DNA from 2 places in the Kitasatospora sp. NPDC040550 genome. Region 1 is predicted to be linked to the other one. Evidence: riboswitches for the same ligand, from Rfam matches in the RefSeq annotation. Region 1 holds a riboswitch; the other holds the start of a gene.
The links. Region 1 has a riboswitch for cobalamin ahead of ACZ58X_RS13490 (ribonucleoside-diphosphate reductase subunit alpha). Riboswitches for the same ligand answer to the same signal wherever they lie in the genome.

Region 1 (7,265 bases):
CCGTAGGCCTCGTGGCGGCCGAGCTGCTCGGCCAGGTCGGCGGAGCGCTCGTACGCGGTGAGCATGATGCGCTCGGCGATCAGCGTGGACAGGCGGGCGGCCTCGGCGGAGTCGAAGTCGATCCGCAGCTTGAAGAAGACGTCCTGGAGGCCCATCACGCCGAGGCCGACCGGCCGCCAGCGGGAGTTGGAGGTGCCGGCCTCGGTGGTCGGGTAGAAGTTGATGTCCACCACGCGGTCGAGGAAGGTCACGGCGGTGCGGACGGTGGCGTCGAGGCGCTCCCAGTCCATGGCGCCGAGCAGGTCGTCGGCCGTGGCACCGGGGGCGACGTGCGCGCCGAGGTTGACCGAACCCAGGTTGCAGACGGCGGTCTCGGAGTCGTCCGTGACCTCCAGGATCTCGGTGCACAGGTTGGAGGAGTGCACCGTGCGGCCGGGCAGCGCGGTCTGGTTGGCGGCGCGGTTGGAGGCGTCCTTGAAGGTCATCCAGCCGTTGCCGGTCTGCGCGAGGGTGCGCATCATGCGGGCGTAGAGGGTCTGCGCCGGGATGGTGCGGACGGCCTTGCCGGCCAGCTCGGCCTTGCGGTAGGCCTCGTCGAAGTCGGCGCCCCACAGGTCGACCAGCTCGGGGACGTCGGCGGGGGAGAACAGCGACCAGTCGGCGTTGGCGTTCACGCGGCGCATGAACTCGTCCGGGATCCAGTGGGCCAGGTTGAGGTTGTGGGTGCGGCGCGCCTCCTCACCGGTGTTGTCGCGGAGCTCCAGGAACTCCTCGATGTCGGCGTGCCAGGTCTCCAGGTAGACGCAGGCCGCGCCCTTGCGGCGGCCGCCCTGGTTGACGGCGGCGACCGAGGAGTCGAGGGTGCGCAGGAACGGGACGATGCCGTTGGACTTGCCGTTGGTGCCGCGGATCAGGCTGCCGCGCGAGCGGATGCGCGAGTAGGACAGGCCGATGCCGCCGGCGTGCTTGGAGAGGCGGGCGATCTGCGCGTAGCGGTTGTAGATCGAGTCCAGGTTGTCCAGCGGGGAGTCCAGCAGGTAGCAGCTGGACATCTGCGGGTGCCGGGTGCCGGAGTTGAAGAGCGTCGGCGAGGAGGTGAGGTACTCCAGGCGGCTCATCAGGCCGTACAGCTCGGACACCTCGCGCACGGACTGCTCGGTGTCGCCGACCGCCAGGCCGCAGGCGACGCGGAGCAGGAAGTGCTGCGGGGTCTCGATGACCTTGCGGGTGATCGGGTGGCGCAGCAGGTAGCGGGACTGGACGGTGCGCAGGCCGAAGTACTCGAAGCGGTCGTCGCCCTCGGTGTCGACGAGCGCGTTCAGGGCGTCGGCGTGCTTGGCGACGAAGGCCGCGGTGGTGTCGCCGATCAGGCCCTCGGCGTGGCCGACGGCGATCGAGGCGGAGAAGGAGACCGAGCCCTGGCTGTTCGCCTCGTCGACGATCTCCAGGGCGAGCAGGCGGGCGGCCAGCTTCGAGTACTGGGGGTCCTCGGCGATCATCGACGCGGCGGCGTCCACGGCCAGCCCGCGCAGCTCGGCGAAGTCCGAGCCGGCGTGGCGGCCGCGCAGCGCGGCGGCGGCGACATGGCCGGGGTCGACCTCGGTGAGGTCGGCGCTGCGGTCGGTGAGCAGCCGCAGGAGAGCACCGCCGGGGTCGGAGACCGTCGGGTCGGTGAAGGCGGTACCGGAGCCCTGGGCGGGCAGGGTGACTGAGGCAGCGGTGGTCAAGGCGCTCTCTCCTGGCGGCGATCGTGCGGCGGTGATCGGGGTCACCCGGGCCGATCTGGGCAGGGGAGCACGGCGCGAACGCGGAAAGCGTCGCGCGAGGTGTCTCCCCGGCCCGCCCGCGAGGCCCGGAGGGGTGGTGCTGGTGCTTGGCGCGGCCTCTGCGGGAGGGCCGTGGCGCACGCTGTTCGGCAGGTACTCGGACTCGCGGTACGGCTGCTGGAGCCGCCCGCACACCGCTGCGGGGCAGTCCCGGATTCCCACCGGGTTCCCCTGCATCGACAGCAGAAGCGAGCATACATGTAGTGGTGTCTCCTCGATGCGACACCACATGTAGTACGGCGTGGTGTGTTGTCGCGATGACGGGTTGTGCCCGGGCCACTGGCGGTTCGTGGTCGTCCGAGGCCCGGAAGCACGCTCCGGACGTGTCGCGGACGCCCGCCGGACGCCCCGGATCCGGGTGCCGGACACCCGGGGCCGGCGCGCCGGGCGTCCTGGTTTCGATACGGAACGGTCACCGGGCCGAGGGACGGTGGGGGTGATGCCCTACGATCTGGGCGCATGAGCGACGGAACTGGTGTACCTGGGCACGGGCCGCAGGGGACGCCTCCCGCCGGGTCGGGGGGCGCGCAGAATCAGCAGCCGGTGGGGCCGGGTCCGGTGCCGCCGCCGGGCGGTGGGTTCGGCCCGCCGCCGGCCTCGTACGGACCGGTGGCGCCGGCCGCGCAGCCGTTCTCCCAGCCCGTCCCGCCGGTGCCCCAGCCGGTGCCCCAGCCGGTTCAGCCGCCGGCTCCGCAGCCGCAGTGGCAGCAGCCCCCGCAGCAGTCGGTTCCCCCGCAGCAGCCGGTCGCGCCTCAGCAGCCGGTTCCGCCGCAGCGCGTCGAGCCGGACTGGGCGGCGCTGGCGGACCGCAACGAGGCCGATGGCAGGCGCAAGCGCCGGGTGAAGATCATCGGCGGCGCGGTGGCCGTCGTCCTGGTGGGCGGTCTGGTCACGGGCGGAGTGCTGCTGTTCGGCAAGAAGGACGACCCGGGCAAGCGCGGTGGCGGTGCGGTCGCGTCCGTGTCCGCCTCGGGCAAGCCGACCCCCGGCCCGTCGACCGGCGGCGCGACCCAGGGCGGGCAGCCGGACGACCCGTCGAAGCCGATCTGGGAGGTCGCCACCGACCCGGCTCCGCAGGACGCGGGGGCGCTGTTCTCCGCGCTGCAGGTGACGGTCAATGGCGCGTCCTGGAACCGGACCGTGGTCGCGCTGGACCAGCCCTGCTGGGACGGCAACTCCACCACCGGCGGGCTCGGCAAGGTCCTCGGGGACCAGGGCTGCCAGAAGGTGCTCCGGGCGACGTACGTCTCCGGCGACAGCGCGGTGACCGTCGGCGTCGCGGTCTTCGACCACAAGATCCAGGCCGAGACGGCGATGAAGAACTACGCCGGGCAGCTCAAGGGCCTGCCCGCGCCGGGCGCCCCGGCGTTCTGCGCCAACCCCGGCTGCACCGGCACGCACAGCAGCCTGGGCCGGTACGCCTACTTCACCGTCGAGGGCTCGGCGAAGGGCGGCAACGCCCCCGATGCCACCGCGACCGCGGCGTCCTCCGGGTTCGCCGAGCACGTGAAGGCCCAGCTGCTCCAGCGGGCCAAGGCAGCGGGCTCGGCCACGCCGGGTTCGCAGGGCACGCCGACGGCCGCCGCGACCGGCTGACCCGCTGCGACACCCCGGCCCCGGCGGACCCGTTCGCCGGGACCGGGGGAGTGTGGCAGGCTCTCGTCGGAGTCATTCGTACGCGTGTTCCGGTTGCGTCCGTGGGGGTCGGCGCCGGCGAGAAACCGGAGGAGCGGTCGTGGCCCTGCCCAGAGCCCTGCGCGGTAAGCCGGCCGTCCTGGCCGCGGCCGGCATCGTGGTCGCCGCCGGCAGCCTCGCGCTGCTGGACCGCGACGACCGGACCGGTGCCGGACTGCCCGTCCGGGTCCCCGTGTCGGTCGGCGCCCCCGGCCGGACCCTGCCGCCGGACGTGGGCCGGGACCTGCTGGCCCGGGACCCGCAGGCCTCGCCGAACGCCCGCGCCGTCCAGCAGTTCCTCGCGGACCTGGAGGCCCAGGCCCGTACCGGGCACAGCGGCGGCACGGTGATCGGCCAGCACGTCGAGGCGCACAACGAGCGCAACAACCCGGAGTACGGCGACTACCGGGGCACCAAGCAGGTCGGCTACTACTACAAGAAGGCCGCCGACATCACCGGCCGGCTGCCCGGCTTCCTGGAGACCGACCTCGGCCCCGGCTACGGCCAGAACGCCTGGGGCGTCGGCAACCCGCGCTCCTACTCGGCCGGCCGCTGGCCCACCTGCCGCACCGGCTGGCAGTACACCGACGACGCCGTCGACCTGATGACCGCTGTCTGGTCCGGGCACCCGCGCGCCGACGACGGCACCTACGACGGCGCCGGTGTCCAGCAGAACTGCGACGGCAGCACCACCGAACTGCCGGACAACGGCGGGGCCCCGGCCGGGATCGTCGGCATGTCCTTCCACGAGCCCTATCCCGGATCCGGCGTCAAGTCCTTCGACCGGGTGCTCTGTTCGAACTCCCCGGCGGCCAAGGACCCGGGCTGGTTCGGCCGGGTCGTGGACGCCGGGGGCGACACCCCCGAGTACCGCGCACTGATCACCGACCTGTCCTACCTGGCCGACCACCTGGAGTACCTGGCCGCCCACGACGTACCGGTGCTGCTGCGGCCCTACCACGAGATGAACGTCCAGGACTGTGCCAGCCGGTTCTGGTGGGCGGGCCAGAAGCCGGCCGACTACCAGGCGCTGTGGCGGATCACCTACAAGTACCTGGTGGAGACCAGGGGCCTGCACAACCTGCTGTTCGTCTGGACACCGGTGTCCTGGGACGGCGCCCCGGGCGTGGACCCGTGGGACTACTACCCGGGCTCCCAGTACGTCGACGTGGTGGGGGTGGACGACTACAGCGGCAGCCCGGCGCACCCGATCGGCACCGGCGAGGTGTGGACCAAGCGGTACTACGACGGGCTCGCCGCCTACCACAAGCCGCGGATGCTCGCCGAGTCCTTCGCCGTGCCGGTCAACGCCCGCCAGCCGGACACCCTCAGCCGCACCCCCTGGACGATCTGGACGGTCTGGGGGCAGTCCCTCACCTCCGACAACCTGGCCCCGGACCAGCCCCGGAACTCCGGTGCGGACGTCAACGCCACCTACCACAGCCCGCTGGCGATCACCGGCGGCTCCGGGCCGTCCGGCGGGAGTCTCGACTGGGGCGGGCTGCACGTCCGCTGATCGGTCCGGAACCGTTGAACCGGCGGAATTCCGGGTCCGTTGTGCCGTGTGGCATCCTGTGGCGGCGAAACCCGAGGGTTCGGCGGACGGTCGGGAGAGGACCGGAGGGGCGGGGTGCGGGGATGACACAGGCACGTCCGATACGCGGGGCCGGTGGCCTGGCGGTCGGCTGGGGCGTGGTGCTGCTCGGCTGGGCGGCCTACAACTGCTTCGGGCAGGTCGGCTTCGCGACCTACCTCAAGGGCATCTTCTACTACGGCGGGACCTCGGTGGACGCCGAGACCGGGAGCCTCAACTACGGCCTGCTGTACCTGGCCGCGGGCATCCTGCTGCTGCGCGGGCGCGACTGGGCGCTCGGCGTGGCGGCGGGCGTGGCACTGGTCGAGGGCTACAACCGGGTGCGCAGCCTGACCGGCGCGCTGCTGGACGAACCGCAGCGCCAGTGGTTCACGGGGACGACCGAGGGCGGGCTGAAACTCGCCACCTTCGCGCTCGGCGTGGTCGTCACCGCGACGTTGATCGTGCTGCTCGCCCGCTCCAAGTGGCGGGAGCAGCCGGAGGGCTCTTCGGCCGGTACGCCTTGGCCGCTCGCGCAGAGCGCTGCTCCGGCCGCGCCGCTGCCGGGTCCGTACGGAGTGCCGCAGCCGGGGCAGCCTCAGCCCGGGTGGCCGGAGCAGCCGCCGGCCCAACCGGTGTGGTACCAGCAGCCGCAGGCCCAGCCCGCCGCCTGGCCACCTGCGCAGCCCCAGCCGGTGCAGTCCCAGCCGGCACCGCCCGTGCCGGGCCCGTACGCCCAGCAGCCGCCCCAGGCGGCGCCGACGTACCAGCCGACCGCGGTCCAGCAGCAGTGGCCCGCCGCCCCGCCCGTGCCCGGCCCGCAGGCCGCCGGCCCGGTGGCCCCCGGCCCGGTCGTGCCGCCGCCCGCCGACGCGCCGCCGACGCAGCGGCCGCCGCAGGCCTGACCGCCCGCCGCTCGGCCGCGCCCCGTACACCGGGGCCGGACCGACCGGACCGACCGCCCGCCCGACACCAGACGAGGAACGACTTCCGCCATGACGTCCACAGCCCCAGCGCGGACGGTGCTCACCACGTCCCGCGAGGCCGCCCGGCTCGCCGAGCGACAGATGTCCTGGAAGCCCCGGGTGCTGCCGTTCTACATCGCCTTCGCGATCATCTTCGCCTTCTCGATCTGGGCGTACGTGCCGAACCCGACCCCGCTCGGCTGGGCGATCACCATCCTGTGGGGCATGCCGGTGTTCGGCGTGCTGATCGGCTTCCAGGGGGTGCTGATGGTCCGCCGACGGCTGCGGCAGGTGGACCGGATGACCCCGCCCGCGCCGGCCGAGGACGACTTCCTGATCGTGCTGGTGCCGACCATCGGCCGGCACGACACCTACCCGGCGCTGGAGCGCTCGGTGCTCTCGTACGTCGAGCACCTGCCGCCGTACTTCCCCTGGATGAGGGTGGACATCCTCACCGAGGAGGGCTGCGCCGCTGCCGAGAAGATCGACGAGCTGGCCGAACGCCACCCGCTGATCCGGGTGGTGACCGTGCCGAAGGCGTACGAGACGGCCAACGGCACCAAGTTCAAGGCCCGCGCCAACCACTACTCGCACGAGCTGCGGATCGAGGAGGGTGAGGCGCAGGACGACGTCTGGGTGCTGCACATGGACGACGACACCGGCGTCGGGCCGGACACCGCCGCCGCCGTCGCCCAGTTCGTCAACCGGCAGCGCCGGGCCGGGGACGACGCCAAGCACATGGCGCAGGGCATCCTGACGTACCCCCGGGAGAACGCCGTCTCCACCTTCACCTGGCTCGCCGACGCGATCCGCCCGGCCGACGACATCGCCCGCTTCCGGGCGATGACCGGCACCGGTACCCCGATCGCCGGCGTGCACGGCGAACTGCTGATCGTGCGCTCCTCGGTGGAGGCCACCATCGGCTGGGACTTCGGGCCGAAGACCATCGTCGAGGACGCCCAGATGGCGCTGAACTTCTGCCAGCGCTACCCGGGCCGCAGCGACTGGTTCAACGGGCGCTGCTACGGCGCCTCGCCGGCCGGCGTCAAGGACTTCCTCAAGCAGCGCGAGCGCTGGGCCTGGGGCCTGGTCGCGCTCTGCTTCAACAAGACCATCCCGCTGCGGTACCGGCTGTTCATCGGGATGGGCATGGTCAGCTGGGTGCTCGGCCCGCTGCAGCACGTCGGCCTGGTGCTGATGGTCGCCTGGTTCACCGGCACCTGGAAC
Region 2 (7,265 bases), on a different contig from region 1:
CCGCTCGACCCGCAGTACCTCGTGGGCGCGCAGCAGGCCGGCCGCCAGCGGGGTGCGCCCGCCGGTGGGCAGGGTCTCCAGCCGGGCGGCGCCGACCTCCACCGAGGAGGTGGGCGGCAGCGCCAGTTCGGCGTCCGCGCCGCGGAAGGTGATCATGCCGATCTTGTCCCGGCGCTGGTAGGCGTCCATCAGCAGCGACAGCACCGCGCCCTTGACGGCGGTCATCCGCTGCCGGGCGGCCATCGAGCCGGAGGCGTCCACCACGAACAGCACCAGGTTGGACTCCCGCCCCTGGCGCACCTGCTCGCGGAAGTCGTCCTTGTGCAGCACCAGCGCCCGGCCGGCCCGGCCGCGCGCCACCTGGTGCGGCGCGGCGGCCTGGAGGGTCGCGGTCAGGTGCAGCCGGCTCAGCGTGCCCTGCGGGCGGCGGGCCCGGACGGTGTGCCCGCCGGTGGTCTCGGCGGGGGAGCGGCGGCCCTGGGCGCCGTGGCCGGTGCCCTGCACGGTGAACAGCCGCGTCCGGTACGGGTCCCCGGCCGCGACCGGCGCCGACTCCCGCGCGGGGGAGGGCTGTTGGGCCGGTACGGGCTGCGGCTCGGGCACCTCGGTGTCCGTGGCCGCGGGCTCCGGGGCCGCCCCGTCGGCCGGCTCGGGCGCGCCACCGCCGTCGGGGCCACCGTCACCCGGGCCACCGTCACCGCCCCCGTCCGGGCCGTCGCCCCCGGGCTCCGGCCCGTCGTCCTCCGGCTCCGGCTCCTCCGGCTGGGCGTGCTCCTCCAGGGTGCGGTCCAGCTGCTCCTCGTCCAGCCCGGGGGCGTCGAAGGGGTTGCGCCGGCGCCGGTGCGGCAGGGCGAGCTGGGCGGCCTTGCGGACGTCCTCCTCCAGCACCTCCGTCCGCCCGGCCCAGGCGGCCAGCGCGACCGCGGTGCGGGCCATCACGATGTCCGCGCGCAGCCCGTCCACCTCGAACGCGGCACACACCGCCGTGATCTGACGCAGCGCCACATCCGTCAACTCGACCTTCGGGAGCAACTCCCGCGCCACGGTGATGTGTTCGGCGAGCTCCCGCTCCTCCGCCGCGAACCGCTCGGCGAACCCGGCCGGATCGGCGTCGTAGGCGAGCCGGCGCCGGACCACCTCGGCGCGCTCGACCGGCTCCCGGGTGGCGGCGATCTCGACGGTCAGGCCGAAGCGGTCGAGCAGCTGCGGCCGCAGCTCGCCCTCCTCCGGGTTCATGGTGCCGACCAGCAGGAACCGCGCCGCGTGCCGCACCGACACGCCCTCGCGCTCGACGTACGAGCGGCCCATCGCGGCGGCGTCCAGCAGCAGGTCCACCACATGGTCCTGGAGCAGGTTCACCTCGTCGATGTACAGCACGCCGCGGTGCGCCTTGGCGAGCAGCCCGGGCTCGTACGCCTTGACACCCTCGGCCAGCGCGCGCTCCAGGTCGAGCGAGCCGACGATCCGGTCCTCGGCCACGCCGACCGGCAACTCGACCAGCTGGGAGGGCCGTTCGTGACTCTCGACGGCGCCGTGCGGCCCGTCCGGGCACTGCGGGTCCGGCCCGGCCGGGTCGCAGGCGAACCGGCAGTCGTCCACGACGGCGATGGCGGGCAGCAGCCCGGCCAGCGCGCGCACCATGGTCGACTTGGCGGTGCCCTTCTCGCCGCGCACCAGCACGCCGCCCACGGCCGGGGAGACCGCGTTCAGCAGCAGCCCGAGCCGCAGGTCGGCCATCCCGACGATCGCGGTGAACGGATAGCGGACCTCACTCATACGTCACTCCCAGGTGCTCCGGGCAGGAGGAACGGCAGCGATCCGGCCGCCGGCACCCCGCCCTCGATCAGCTTCCACAGCGCGTCGGTGTCCGCGTGCTCCTCGATCAGGTCGCCCAGCCGGTCCAACCGGGCCTCGCGCGCCACGGCGAACGAGGTGTCCGGCGCCGGCACGAACGCCCGGCCCGCCAAGTCGGCGACCTCGCGCAGGAGTTCACGGCGGAAGCCGTCGTTCTCCAGCGCGCCGTGCCAGGTGGTGCCCCAGACCGATCCGACCCGGCAGCCGTCCAAGAAGGGAACACCCCCCTCCACGGCCACCACCCCGTGGTGGATCTCGTACCCCTCGACCCGCTGCCCGTACGCCTCGCCGACCGGCCGCGCCAGCACCTTCCCGACACCGAAGCGCACCCGGGTCGGCAGCAGGCCGAGCCCGTCGACGAGACCCGCCTTCGACTCCACCTCGTCCTCGATCGAGTGCGCCAGCATCTGGTAGCCGCCGCACACCCCGAGCACCGGCAGTCCGGCCGCCGCCCGCGCCTTGAGCGCCGGCTCCAGGCCGCGCTCGCGCAGCCAGGCGAGGTCCGCCACGGTCGCCCGGGTACCGGGCAGCACCACCAGGTCGGCGTCGGCCAGCTCCTCCGGCCGGGTCGCCCAGCGCACCAGCACGCCCGGCTCCTGGGCCAGCGCGTCCAGGTCGGTGAAGTTCGACAGCCGAGGGAAGCGCACCACGGCGACCCGCAGCACGTCCGCCCCCAGCGGCCCGCGCCCGTCCACCCGGTCCACCACGGTGGACAGGTCCAGCGAGTCCTCGGCGTCCAGCCACAGGCCCGGCAGCATCGGCAGCGTGCCCAGCACCGGACGGCCGGTCAGCTCGTGCAGCATCTCCAGCCCGGGCGCCAGCAGCCGGGCATCGCCGCGGAACTTGTTGACGAACCAGCCGGCCACGTGCCGTTGGTCCTCCGCCGACAGCAGCGCCAGCGTCCCGTACATCGCCGCGAACACCCCGCCGCGGTCGATGTCCCCGACCACCACCACCGGCAGCGCGGCGGCCGTGGCCAGGCCCATGTTGGCGATGTCCCGGTCCCGCAGGTTGATCTCGGCGGGAGAGCCGGCGCCCTCGCACACCACCACGTCGTAGCGGGCGCGCAGATCGGCCAGGCACTCCAGCGCCCGCTCCAGCAGGACGGGCTTGCGCTCCCGGTAGTCCAGCGCGCCCACCTCGGCCACCGGCCTGCCGAGCAGCACCACCTGGCTGCGGCCGTCCGCGCCCGGCTTCAACAGCACCGGGTTCATCGCCGCCTCCGGCTCCACCCGGGCGGCCTGCGCCTGCATCGCCTGGGCGCGGCCGATCTCGGCGCCGTCGGCGGTGACGAAGGAGTTCAGCGACATGTTCTGCGCCTTGAACGGCGCCACCCGCACGCCCTGGCGGGCCAGCCAGCGGCAGATCCCGGCCGTCACCACGCTCTTGCCCGCGTCCGAGGTCGTCCCCGCGACCAGCAGTGCGTTGCTCATGCGACCGCCTCGCTACGCTCGGCAGGCGCTTCGCACCATGCGCACCTTCCGATGATGACCTCGCTGCGCTCGCTCATGCGACCGCCTCGCTACGCTCGCCAGGCGCCTCGCACCATGCGCACCTTCCGATGATGACCTCGCTGCGCTCGCTCATGCCCCACCCTTCTTCCTCATCAGCACCCGCAGCAGGACGTGCCCCGCGACCGTCGTACCCAGCGCCAGCGCGCCCACCCGCCGGGACAGCGTGCAGGCCCGCTCGATGTCGTCCACCGTCACCGGCCGCAACTCCGCACCCAGGACAGGCCGGTGCTCCACCCGCTCCCCGTACTGCAACGTCCCACCCAGCCGGACCCCGACCGCCCCCGCGAAGGCCGACTCGGCCTGGCCCGCGTTCGGGCTCGGGTGTGCGGAGCCGTCCCGGCGCCAGACCCGCCACGCGGTCCGGGGTTCGGGCGCGGCGGCCACCGTCAGCAGGGCCGTCAGCCGGGCACCCGGCCAGCCCGCCACGTCGTCCAGCCGGGCCGAGGCCCAACCGAAGCGGGCGTAGCGGGGCGAGCGGTGGCCCACCATGGCGTCCAGGGTGTTCACCGCGCGGAAGGCCAACAGGCCCGGGGTACCGGCCAGGGCGCCCCAGACCAGCGCGTTCACCACCGCGTCGGCGGTGTTCTCGGCCACCGACTCGACCACCGCCCGGGCGATCTGCTGCCCGTCCAAGGCGCTCGGATCCCGGCCGCACAGGTGCGGCAGCCGCTCCCGGGCCGCCGTCAGGTCGCCCGCGGCCAGCGAGCGTCCGACGGTCCGGGCCTCCCGGGTCAGCGAGGTGCCACCGAGCACCGTCCAGGTCGCCGCCGCCGCCAACGCGGCCCGGCCCAGCGGGCGGCGCCCGACCGTATGGTCCAGGGCGAGCGCGCCGGCCGCGACCGCGCCCACGCACACCGCGGTGTACCCGGCACCGGCGGCGCGGTCGTCGCGCCACAGCCGCCGCTCCAGCCGCCCCGCGGCCGTGCCGAACAGGGCGACGGGGTGCCCGCGGCGCGGGTCGGCGTACCGGGCGTCGAAGGCGTAGCCCGCGACGGCGCCCACCGCGAAGGCAGCGGCCCGGGTCAGCGGGCGCACAACAACGAAAAGCTGGGAATCCAACCGGGCGGGGCAGCCTGCATCGCGTGGGTGTCCTCACTCAGGGTCCGCGCCCTGGATCGACGTACCGGGGGCGAGAGTCTCCTGGCTTCCGGGTCCGACGCACCCCCGGGCCTTCCAACGGCCCCTGACGGGCCGCCGTGGCACTTTCCGAGCGTGCTCCCCGGTGACAGTGGCGGGACCGCGCCGGACTCGCACCGGCTTCCTCTCCATGCCTCCGTTTGGCCCCAGGATCCCATCACGCGCCCGAACCGGGAGTCAACCGAGGTCACGGAGGGGTTGGTCACACGGCGCACCCGCCCCCGCCCTGTGCGATCGCCCAGCCCCACGAAGGGCCCGGCGCCCCCGCTTCGTGCGTTCGGCGGCTGGGGCCGCGCCGCAGGCCACGCCTACGGTTCGGCCATGCGCCGCAGAAAGCCCCCCGTCGCCGCCCCCACCCCGGTGCCGTTCTCGCCGGACGCCGCCCGGGCCCACCGAACCGGCCTCGGGCTGACCCCCGAGCAGGTCGCCGAGGGCATGGCCGCACACGGCGTCCGGCTGCTACCCGGCCACATCCTCGCCTGGGAGGACGGCGTGCTGCGCCCCGGCGAGACCGAGTTCATCGCCCTGGCCCGCGCCCTCTGGTGCCCGGCCGCCGCCCTGATGCCCGGCCACCCCGTCAGCCTGCGCGACCACCGCATCGCCCGGGAACTCCCCCCGGAGACCGTCGCCGAACGGGTCGGCATCCCCCTGCCCACCTACCGTCAGGCCGAACTGACCGGCCACTGGGACGGCGACCCGGACCAGACCCACGCCCTCGCCCAGGTCCTCGGCCTGCGCCTCACCGAACTGATCGAGGCCACCGGCCGCCGCGAGGCCCTCGACACCCTGCTCCGCCAATGCGTGGCCGGACGCTGGCAACCCCACCTCCGCCCGATCGCCCGCCTCGTCCCCGTCCCCGAACCCGACCTCGCCGCCGTCCTCCCCGTCCTCCACCAGGAACACCACATCCCCTCCCACTGGGGCACCACCACCCAACCCACCACCCCCACCCCACCCCTCACCCCCCGCTTCTGGCACCTCCTCAGCACCCACCACCCCACCCTCCCCGTCTGACCACACCACCCACACCACCCCACCCACACCACCCCCAACCGACCCACCCACATCAACCCCCCACCTACCCCTCACCCGCCCCAGGCGAGAGGGACGCGCTGCGGGAGGGGGCGGTGGAGGGGGTGGGTGCGGAAAGGGGCGTGACGGGTGATTTTCCGACCGCCAACGGCGCCCAGCACCCCACCCACAGGGTCGGCGGTCGGAAAATCATCCAGCCCCCGGAGCACCCACCCCCGGAACCGCCCCCGGACCCACCCACCCTCCCGAAAGCCCACCCCCACACCAAAGCCCCCGCGCAGCGGCCCCCCAGACGGCCCAGCCCGGTGGCCGCCCCGCCAGGGCCCTTGTGGACTGGTCCTCGAACACCGTCCGGGTCCGTGAACAGAGCGGGGATCGATATGCGTTGGAGAACCGCAGCCGTCGTGGCGGCCGCCACCGGTGCCGCTGCCGGGGCCGCCGTCCTGGTCGTGGGCCGTCGGGCCTCCGAGCGGATGGTCCGTCCGGGTGCGGGCCCGGGCGCCGTCGGTCCGGATTCGGGGCCGGTGCTGGTGCAGAGCCTGGCGGCGGGGCGGGTGACGTTCAGTCGGCGTCCGGAGAGCCTGCAGCCCGGCCGCTGGGCGGTGGAGTGGGCGGACGGCGGGCACGCGGTGGTGGAGGAGGTCCTGCACAGTGACGCGCAGGGCGTCACCCGGCGGCTGGTCCGGGCGGACCGGGGCACGCTGACGCCGGGCACCGAGGTCCGTTTCACTCCGCGCGTGTACCTGGGCGATCCGACCTCGGCGCTCGGTCTGGCCTTCACCGACACGGTGGCCGACGGCGAGCTGGGCCCGCTGCCGGTCTGGCTGATCGGTGGCAAGCGCGGCACCTGGGTGGTTCTGGTCCACGGCCCGGAGGCGGACCGCGGGCAGGCTCTTCCGGTGCTGCCGGCGCTGCACCGTCTGGGCCTGCCGGCGCTGGTGGTCACCTACCGCGGCGACGAGGGGGCTCCGGCCTCCCCGGACGGCTACAGCCACTTCGGCGAGACGGAGTGGCGGGACGTCGAGTCGGCGGTGCGGCTGGCCCTGGACCACGGTGCGGGCCGGGTGATCCTGTACGGCTGGTCGGTGGGTGCGACGACGGTGCTGCAGACGGCGGCGCGGTCGGCCTGGGCGCACGCGATCAGTGGGATCGTGCTGGATTCGCCGGTCCTGGACCTGCCCGCGGCCGCCCGTCGGGACGCCGCCCGGGCGGGTTTCACCGGGGTCTCCGCCGAGCTCGGCGCGCTGGCGGCGGAGGGCCGTACGGGCGTCGACCTGGCGGACTTCTCCCGCTTGGCGGAGGGTGCGGACCTGCGGGTCCCGACCCTGGTGCTGCACAGTCCGGACGACGCGCTCGCGCCGATCGGCACGGTGGAGCGGCTGGCGGCGGCCCGCCACGACGTGGTGAGCCTCCAGCGCTTCCCGGGGGCCGAGCACGCGGCCCTCTGGAACTCGGCACCGGACCACTACACCGAACTCCTCCGCCGCTGGTTGACCCCGCTGCTCTGACCCGCCCTCAGGGGCACATCTTGCTCCCGAAACCGCCCCGCCGATCCCTTCCCCTCCCACCCCGCCACTGCACCGGAAGTCGACCCCGCCGACTTCCGGTGCAGCACTGTCCCCCACCGGCACATGCCACCTGGCCGGATCGCAGCCCTCCGCTTCCGCCGCACCCGACCCCTCCCGCACCCGCGCGGAACCACCCGGCGACCCCGTCCCCACACGCAGC

Region 2: another riboswitch for cobalamin. It lies ahead of ACZ58X_RS08470 (cobalamin biosynthesis protein); the one in region 1 lies ahead of ACZ58X_RS13490 (ribonucleoside-diphosphate reductase subunit alpha).

Annotation. Positions count from the first base shown of each region.
Region 1 is NZ_JBVIWC010000007.1:245,035-252,299, reverse strand. Features, by position in the region: gene ACZ58X_RS13490 (ribonucleoside-diphosphate reductase subunit alpha) at 1-1,703, opposite strand, end outside; cobalamin riboswitch at 1,898-2,038, opposite strand; gene ACZ58X_RS13485 (hypothetical protein) at 2,490-3,422, shown strand; gene ACZ58X_RS13480 (glycoside hydrolase family 26 protein) at 3,562-5,016, shown strand; gene ACZ58X_RS13475 (hypothetical protein) at 5,139-5,978, shown strand; gene ACZ58X_RS13470 (glycosyltransferase family 2 protein) at 6,069-7,265, shown strand, end outside.
Region 2 is NZ_JBVIWC010000004.1:153,364-160,628, forward strand. Features, by position in the region: gene ACZ58X_RS08460 (putative cobaltochelatase) at 1-1,776, opposite strand, end outside; gene ACZ58X_RS08465 (cobyric acid synthase) at 1,773-3,287, opposite strand; gene ACZ58X_RS08470 (cobalamin biosynthesis protein) at 3,438-4,403, opposite strand; cobalamin riboswitch at 4,503-4,631, opposite strand; gene ACZ58X_RS08475 (helix-turn-helix domain-containing protein) at 4,827-5,519, shown strand; gene ACZ58X_RS08480 (alpha/beta hydrolase family protein) at 5,918-7,045, shown strand.